DNA from 2 places in the Enterobacter sp. Taxon_2 genome. Region 2 is predicted to be linked to the other one. Evidence: predicted binding sites of a transcription regulator. Region 2 holds the regulator's gene; the other holds the start of a gene.
What was found. The regulator Fur, encoded in region 2, represses iron uptake genes when iron is present. The targets are predictions, from matches to a motif close to ATAATAATGAGAACNACTATCAA.
Positions count from the first base shown of each region.

Region 1: the regulator Fur is predicted to act here: its motif matches at 1,587-1,609, upstream of AC4IC4_RS16545 (Nramp family divalent metal transporter).

Region 1 is NZ_CM178024.1:3,490,460-3,494,525, reverse strand. Features, by position in the region: gene AC4IC4_RS16555 (sensor domain-containing phosphodiesterase) at 1-67, shown strand, start outside; gene AC4IC4_RS16550 (NupC/NupG family nucleoside CNT transporter) at 113-1,300, opposite strand; gene AC4IC4_RS16545 (Nramp family divalent metal transporter) at 1,649-2,887, shown strand; gene AC4IC4_RS16540 (DUF2502 domain-containing protein) at 2,921-3,271, opposite strand; gene mgrA (L-glyceraldehyde 3-phosphate reductase) at 3,399-4,066, opposite strand, start outside.
Region 2 is NZ_CM178024.1:1,289,198-1,293,263, reverse strand. Features, by position in the region: gene ybfF (esterase) at 1-303, shown strand, start outside; gene ybfE (LexA regulated protein) at 432-719, shown strand; gene fldA (flavodoxin FldA) at 875-1,405, shown strand; gene fur (ferric iron uptake transcriptional regulator) at 1,696-2,142, shown strand; gene chiQ (ChiQ/YbfN family lipoprotein) at 2,240-2,569, opposite strand; gene chiP (chitoporin ChiP) at 2,617-4,014, opposite strand.

The DNA.
Region 1 (4,066 bases), 2.2 Mb from region 2:
CGGCGTGGATTACCTGCAGGGCTACCTGATAGGTAAACCCAAACCGCTGGAAGAGTTGCGGGCATAAAAAAACCGGGAGCCAGGCTCCCGGTTTTTTGTTTAACGATAAACGTTACAGTACCAGTGCTGCGATAGAAGCAGACAGGACGCTCACCAGCGTAGAGCCGTAAACCAGCTTCAGGCCAAAGCGAGAAACCACGTTACCCTGTTCTTCGTTCAGGCCTTTAATCGCACCCGCGATAATCCCGATTGACGAGAAGTTAGCGAAGGAGACCAGGAACACGGAGAGAATGCCTTCCGCGCGCGGAGAAAGCGTGCTGGCAATTTTCTGCAGATCCATCATCGCAACGAATTCGTTAGAAACCAGCTTGGTTGCCATGATACTGCCCACCTGCAGCGCTTCGTGAGCCGGAACACCCATCACCCATGCAACTGGGTAGAAGATGTAGCCCAGAATCCCCTGGAAGGAGATACCCAGCACCGCGGCGAACAGGGCGTTCAGGCCAGAAATCAGCGCAATGAAGCCGATCAGCATGGCGGCAACGATAATCGCCACTTTGAAACCGGCCAGAATGTACTCACCCAGCATTTCGAAGAAGCTCTGGCCTTCGTGCAGGTTTGACATCTGGATGTTCTCTTCGCTGGCGTCAACGCGGTACGGGTTGATCAGCGACAGAACGATAAAGGTGCTAAACATGTTCAGAACCAGCGCCGCAACAACATACTTTGGCTCCAGCATGGTCATATAGGCGCCCACGATAGACATGGAAACGGTAGACATTGCGGTTGCCGCCATGGTGTACATGCGGTTACGGGACATTTTGCCGAGAATATCTTTATACGCGATGAAGTTCTCAGACTGACCGAGGATCAGGGAACTGACGGCGTTAAAGGATTCCAGCTTGCCCATGCCGTTCACTTTGGATAACAGGAAGCCAATTCCACGAATAATGAACGGCAGAACGCGGATGTGCTGCAGAATACCGATCAGTGCGGAGATGAAAACGATTGGGCAGAGAACCTTCAGGAAGAAGAACGCCAGACCTTCGTCGTTCATTTTACCGAAGACAAAGTTGGTCCCTTCATTGGCGAATCCGAGCAGTTTTTCGAACATTTCGGAGAAGCCTTTTACGAAGCCGAGGCCTACGTTGGAGTTCAGGAAGAACCACGCAAGTAAAACTTCAATGACCAGCAGCTGGACAACATAACGGATACGAATTTTTTTGCGGTCTGTGCTGACCAGCAATGCGAGTGCAGTAACGACAACAAGTGCCAGGACAAAATGAAGGACGCGGTCCATATTTGCTCCAAATATGAGGCAGGTTTAATTTTCGTGCACATTCTATGTAACAAGCGAAAAGAAAACGAGATCGAGGACACACTATAGTTACATCCTGTGACGAGTCTCAAAAATAGTGATCCACAATACATTTTTGTTATGTTAGGTAAATGAGTGAAAAGTTAAGTTTGTGTGCTAGTCTTCACAAAAGCGCGCGCGATTTCAGTTTCTGTTAGATCGCCCCACTTACCCGCCCGTCTATCGTTCAAAGCTATCAGAGAAATCACTGTAAACTTCACAAATGAACTTGATAATCATTCTCATTTTGATAGCATTAAACATAGCAAAGGCTATATTTCAGAGGCAGAAATGACAAACAGTCGCGTAGAGGGTAGCAGTGGCAGAGCCGCGCGCAAGTTGCGGTTCGCATTAATGGGACCTGCGTTCATCGCTGCCATTGGCTATATCGATCCAGGTAACTTTGCGACCAATATTCAGGCCGGGGCCAGCTTCGGCTATAAGCTGCTGTGGGTGGTCGTCTGGGCTAACCTGATGGCGATGCTGATTCAGATGCTCTCTGCAAAGCTGGGGATTGCCACGGGCAAAAACCTGGCGGAGCAAATTCGCGACCATTATCCGCGTCTGGCCGTCTGGCTCTACTGGATCCAGGCGGAAATCATCGCTATGGCCACTGACCTCGCTGAGTTTATCGGCGCAGCGATCGGCTTTAAGCTGATTCTGGGCGTGTCGCTGTTGCAGGGGGCGGTACTCACCGGGATTGCCACGTTCCTGATCCTGATGCTACAGCGTCGGGGTCAAAAGCCGCTGGAGAAGGTCATTGGCGGTCTGCTGCTGTTTGTCGCGGCGGCCTATATCGTCGAGCTGATTTTCTCACAGCCGAATCTGGCGCAGCTCGCTAAAGGGATGGCGATCCCAAGCCTGCCAACCTCGGAAGCGGTGTTCCTGGCCGCCGGGGTATTGGGGGCGACCATCATGCCGCATGTGATTTACCTGCACTCCTCGCTGACGCAGCATCTCCACGGTGGGACGCGCAAAGAGCGTTACTCCGCCACCAAATGGGACGTGGCGATCGCCATGACCATCGCCGGGTTTGTCAATCTGGCGATGATGGCTACCGCAGCTGCCGCTTTCCACTTTAACGGTCACACCGGTATTGCCGATCTCGACCAGGCGTATCTCACGCTGGAGCCGCTACTGAGCCATGCTGCCGCCACGATATTTGGTCTTAGCCTGGTGGCTGCCGGTCTTTCTTCCACGGTGGTGGGCACGCTGGCAGGCCAGGTGGTGATGCAGGGGTTTGTCCGGTTCCATATTCCGCTGTGGGTGCGTCGCTCCGTCACCATGCTGCCGTCATTTGTGGTGATTCTGATGGGGCTCGACCCAACGCGAATTCTGGTCATGAGCCAGGTGCTGCTAAGCTTTGGCATCGCACTGGCGCTGGTGCCGCTGCTGATCTTTACCAGCGATAAAACCCTGATGGGCGAACTGGTCAACTCAACGCTGGTGAAACGGACCGGGTGGGCCATCGTCGTGGTGGTGGTGGCGCTGAACCTGTGGCTGCTGATTGGTACAGCGTTGGGACTCTAAAAGAAAAAGGAGCCGTGAGGCTCCTTTTTGCTGTTAGTCGTCATGACCGTGGTGGCCATGTCCGTGACCTTTGCCGCGACCCCAGCCGCCGCGACGGTCATCACGATCGTTCCACCCTTCACGGTAGCCGCGCTCGTAGGCGCTGTCTTTATACCAGCCGCGGTGTCTGCCGTTATCATGTTTCCACCAGCGGTCTCCGCGCCACTCATAGTGACGGTTCCAGTAGTCACGGTCGCGCCAGTAGCCACCGTCCCAGTATCTGCCGTAGTCATCACGATCGCCAATTTGTAATTTTACTGATGGCAACAGGGTGATTTCGCCCGCAGTGGCGATCAGCGGGGCTGAAGCCAGTAATACCGCTGCAAGAATCAGTGACCTGAACATACTCTTTCTCCTTCACGATCGGGGCCTTTGTGGGGCCTGTTAACGCAATTTTACGAGTTGGTAAAGCCTCGTTTCATCGCCTCAACTCCGAATTCCTGAGGGAGAGCACTTTTTGCTAAAAGTGGTTCTATTTTGAGCTGTTCAGAATGCCTTCTATACGGGACAGTTCTTCCGCAGAGAAATGGCGGTTTGCCAGCATGCCCACGGCGTCATCAATCTGCGACGCTTTACTTGCCCCAATCAGTACTGACGTCACATTCTCATGGCGTAATACCCAGGCCAGCGCCATCTGGGACAGCTTCTGGCCGCGCTCTTCCGCAATGGCATTCAGCTTTCTAACCTTCTCCAGCTTCTCTTCGGTTATCTGGTCAGGGTTAAGGAACTTACTGCCGCTTGCCGCGCGTGAGTCTGCCGGAATGCCGTTCAGATAGCGGTTGGTCAGTTGCCCGCCGGCCAGCGGCGAGAAGGGAATACAGCCAACCCCTTTTTCCTGCAGCACGTTCAGCAGTCCCGCTTCCGGCGCACGTTCAAAGAGGGAGTATTTCGGTTGGTGGATCAGGCAGGGCGTACCGAGGTCATTAAGAATATCAATCGCCTGGCGAGCCAGAACAGCCGGGTAGTTGGATAACCCGACATACAGAGCTTTTCCCTGGCGCACCACATGGTCAAGCGCTTTCATGGTTTCCTGCAGCGGCGTTTCCGGATCTGGCCGGTGATGATAGAAGATATCCACATACTCCAGCCCCATGCGCTTCAGGCTTTGATCGAGGCTTGCCAGCAGATATTTGCGTGATC
Region 2 (4,066 bases):
GTCGTGCAGTTCCTGCTGAAGTCGTTTGTTGACGGACAATGGCGTTTTAACGTGCCGGTGCTCTGGGACCAGTACAACAACATCGTGGGCTGGAAAACCGTCCCCGCCTGGCCGCACCCTACCCTCTTTATTCGCGGCGGAAACTCGCCTTACGTAACCGACGCGTACCGCGACACGCTGCTGGCCCAATTCCCGCAGGCTCGCGCCCACGTTATTGCCGGTGCCGGGCACTGGGTGCATGCGGAAAAACCTGACGCCGTGCTGCGCGCCATTCGCCGCTATCTTGCTGATACTGCAAATTGATTAAAAAGAAAGCGACTGGAAGGCTGCAGGCGTCCAGTCGTTGGCGTGCCGTTTTTGGTGATGTATGATGGCGCGCTTATCGCCCGGGCATTAGCAGGGCGGCGTGTTTCCCCCGAAGTCTCAGAATCATGGCCAAAGAACAAACGGACCGTACGACACTAGATCTGTTCGCGAATGAGCGTCGCCCGGGACGACCCAAGACGAATCCGCTTTCGCGCGATGAACAGCTGCGTATCAATAAACGCAACCAGCTTAAACGCGATAAAAATCGTGGGCTTAAGCGTGTCGAACTGAAGCTTAACGCCGACGCCGTCGATGCGCTGAACGAGCTGGCCGACGCGCGAAATATCAGCCGCAGCGAACTCATTGAAGAGATGTTGATCGCGCAGCTTGAGACGTTACGCGGCCAGGCATAAGTCTGAAAATCCTCTTTATCACCCTTTTCATGTAGCACAGAGTGCAGTCCTGCGCGATAGCTGTTTCCGCAGGGTTGCCAGTTCTGCTATTATTGCCCTTATCCGTGGCCGAATTGCGCCACCATACTATTAAGTTTCAAGAGGTTATTTTACTCATGGCAATCATCGGCATTTTCTTTGGCAGTGATACCGGCAATACCGAAAATATCGCAAAAAACATTCAAAAACAGCTCGGTAAAGACGTTGCTGATGTGCATGACATCGCCAAGAGCAGCAAAGAAGATCTGGAAGGCTATGACATTCTGCTGCTGGGTATCCCAACCTGGTACTACGGTGAAGCCCAGTGCGACTGGGATGATTTCTTCCCGACGCTGGAAGAAGTCGACTTCAACGGTAAGCTGGTCGCCCTGTTTGGCTGTGGCGATCAGGAAGACTACGCCGAATACTTCTGTGACGCGCTGGGCACCATCCGCGACATCATTGAGCCGAATGGCGCGGTTATTGTAGGCCACTGGCCGACCGCCGGTTACCACTTCGAAGCGTCTAAAGGCCTGGCCGATGACGATCACTTCGTGGGGCTGGCCATCGATGAAGACCGTCAGCCAGAACTGACCGCCGAGCGTGTTGAGAAGTGGGTGAAGCAGATCCGTGAAGAACTGCACCTGGACGATATTCTGAACGCCTGATTTTTTCGCGGCGCAACCGCGGTTGCGCCCATGCCCCAGGTCAAACCGATTAAATTAATCGCTACAATCTTTTAACTTTTTCGCCCAGACCTGTACAATGTCTCCCTGATAAAATGTGGTTTTCCATTGAGCAAGTTTGTTGGTGATACCCCATTTTTATAAGCATATTTTGCCTGAGACTTGCAGTTTTCATTTAGCCATGGCAGTTCTATAATGAGACGCATTATCCCAGGTGCATTTTCTGTCACTTCCTACAGAAGTGAATCGTTTAGCAACAGGACAGATTCCGCATGACTGACAACAATACCGCATTAAAGAAGGCTGGCCTGAAAGTTACGCTTCCTCGGTTAAAAATCCTTGAAGTGCTTCAGGGTCCAGACAATCACCATGTCAGTGCGGAAGACCTTTATAAACGTCTTATCGACATGGGTGAAGAGATTGGGCTGGCTACCGTCTATCGCGTGCTGAACCAGTTTGATGACGCGGGCATTGTTACCCGTCATAATTTTGAAGGCGGTAAATCTGTTTTCGAACTGACCCAGCAGCAGCACCACGATCACCTGATCTGCCTCGATTGCGGCAAGGTCATTGAATTCAGCGATGATTCCATCGAATCACGCCAGCGTGAAATCGCCGCGCGTCATGGCATCCGCCTGACCAACCACAGCCTGTACCTTTACGGTCATTGCGCTGAAGGCGATTGCCGCGAAGACGACCACGCGCACGACGCGAAATAAACAAGTGTTCATATTCTGAGCCAGCCGTAAGGTTGGCTTTTTTTTTGCCTAAAAAAATGCCCGGTAGCGCAGCGCCACCGGGCATGATAACAACGAGTTACTTACTGTTATTACTTCGAATTTCTTTCCAAATCTGGTCGCAACGCTTCGCCACTTCCTGATCGTTGCCGGTTTTACGCGCCTGGATACAGGCCTGGTAATCCATTACGCGGACATTTTCCTGCGTCGCGAACTGCTCATGCGCTTTCTCTTTCTTCAGCACGTTTAGCACGCTCTGGCAGGCTTCAATTTTCTCCGGCGAACCTTCCGCAGTATTAATGCAGGCGCTATACGCCTCCTTCAGGCGGGAGTCCTCTTTTGGTGCCTGAGTCTGAGCACACCCCACCAGCCCTGATGCCAGCAACGCGACAACTACGATTTTTTTCATCATATACAGTCTCCATACCGGCGGGACTCAGCCCGCCGGTGCGTTTATCAGAAGATGGTGAATGGGGCGATAACCATGAATTTCACGTCACGTTCATCCTGGAAGATGTTGCCGTAACCGCCCGCATAGCTCGGGATATCGGAGTGGTTGTCATACTGGGTGAAGTGCAGTTTGAACATCGTGCCTTTCGCGCGGCCATCCTGCAGGGTATAGATTGCATCCAGACTGTAGGAAGACTCTTTCAGACGATAGTTTGGATCGTAGTAAGCATCCGGTGTTGCCATGTCGGCAGGTTTTGCGTCCCAGGCGTAAGCGTAAGAAGCGCCCACCGCCCAGCCAGGCAGGTTCCAGTTTTTCAGATCGTACATTGCACCGAAGAAGACCGCTTTCTCGCCGTCGGCGTTGAAGTCTGAGCGGTTATCCCACCAGATATCAAGACGGCCGTTGGAGGAGGCGTAGGTCGGAGTCATACGCTGCAGGAAGTAGCCCTGCTGCCCTTCCGCCTTCACCCATGTGCCTTCCAGACGCAAATCAACCTGGCCAACCTTGTAGCCGAAGGTGAGTGCCTGCAGCCACGCGGTGCCGTCATAAATGTCATTGACCCCACCGTTACTGACTTTATCGCGCGTACCGTAGAACTGGTAGCTGGTACTCAGCGGGCTACCCGCGACATCAAACTTATAGCTGGCTTTGGCAAAGTACTGATCGATATAGCCTTGTGCCTGACCAAATGCCGCTTCAAGCACCAGATCGTTTTTGAAGTCGTATTTCGCGCCCAGCGAGTGCAGGTAATCGACTTTGGTTTTTTTATCGTTCTGGTAGAACTTGTCCATCTCGATATGCCACGGCGCTTTGTACTCGTTGGTCCACATATAGGAGAAGCTCAACGCACCCGCATCACCGTAGTCAAAGTTAGCTCCCGCTTCCGCACCCTGATAGGTACCCGGCATAAAGCTCCAGTGCGGTGCTAACAGGGTCTGGCCAGTAGGCTGAATATAACCGCCGCGCGCCCATACCGGACCGTATTTAAATTTCGCAGCGGCTTTGTAAAGGCTTATACCGCTCTTATCCCCGGACCAGTCTTCATCATAGGCTTTGTTGCTGGAGGAGAAGGCGATTTCGTTCGGGTGGCCGCTGTCGCCGTTTTCCGCCATTTCAATCGCGGTGAACGCAGCAATATCCAGACCGAACATATCCGCGGCATAGCCTGACTGGAAGTCCAGGTTGGCGTTCCAGGTGGAGTGAGAAAGGTTGGTTTTGTATTTATCTTCAGTGACGTCTTTACGGTCACGCTCACGCTGCCAGTAATAAATACCGCCCGTGAGGGTAGAATCTTCGATGAAACCCGCTGCTTTTGCCTCTGGCGCAATCACCAGGCCCGACATTGCTGTCACACCGGCAATAGCCAGCGCCAGCGCACTACGTTTGCCACTGAACGTACGCATAGATTATTCCTCTTTGACGAATTAAAACGCCTGAAACGGCGTAAATAAAAAA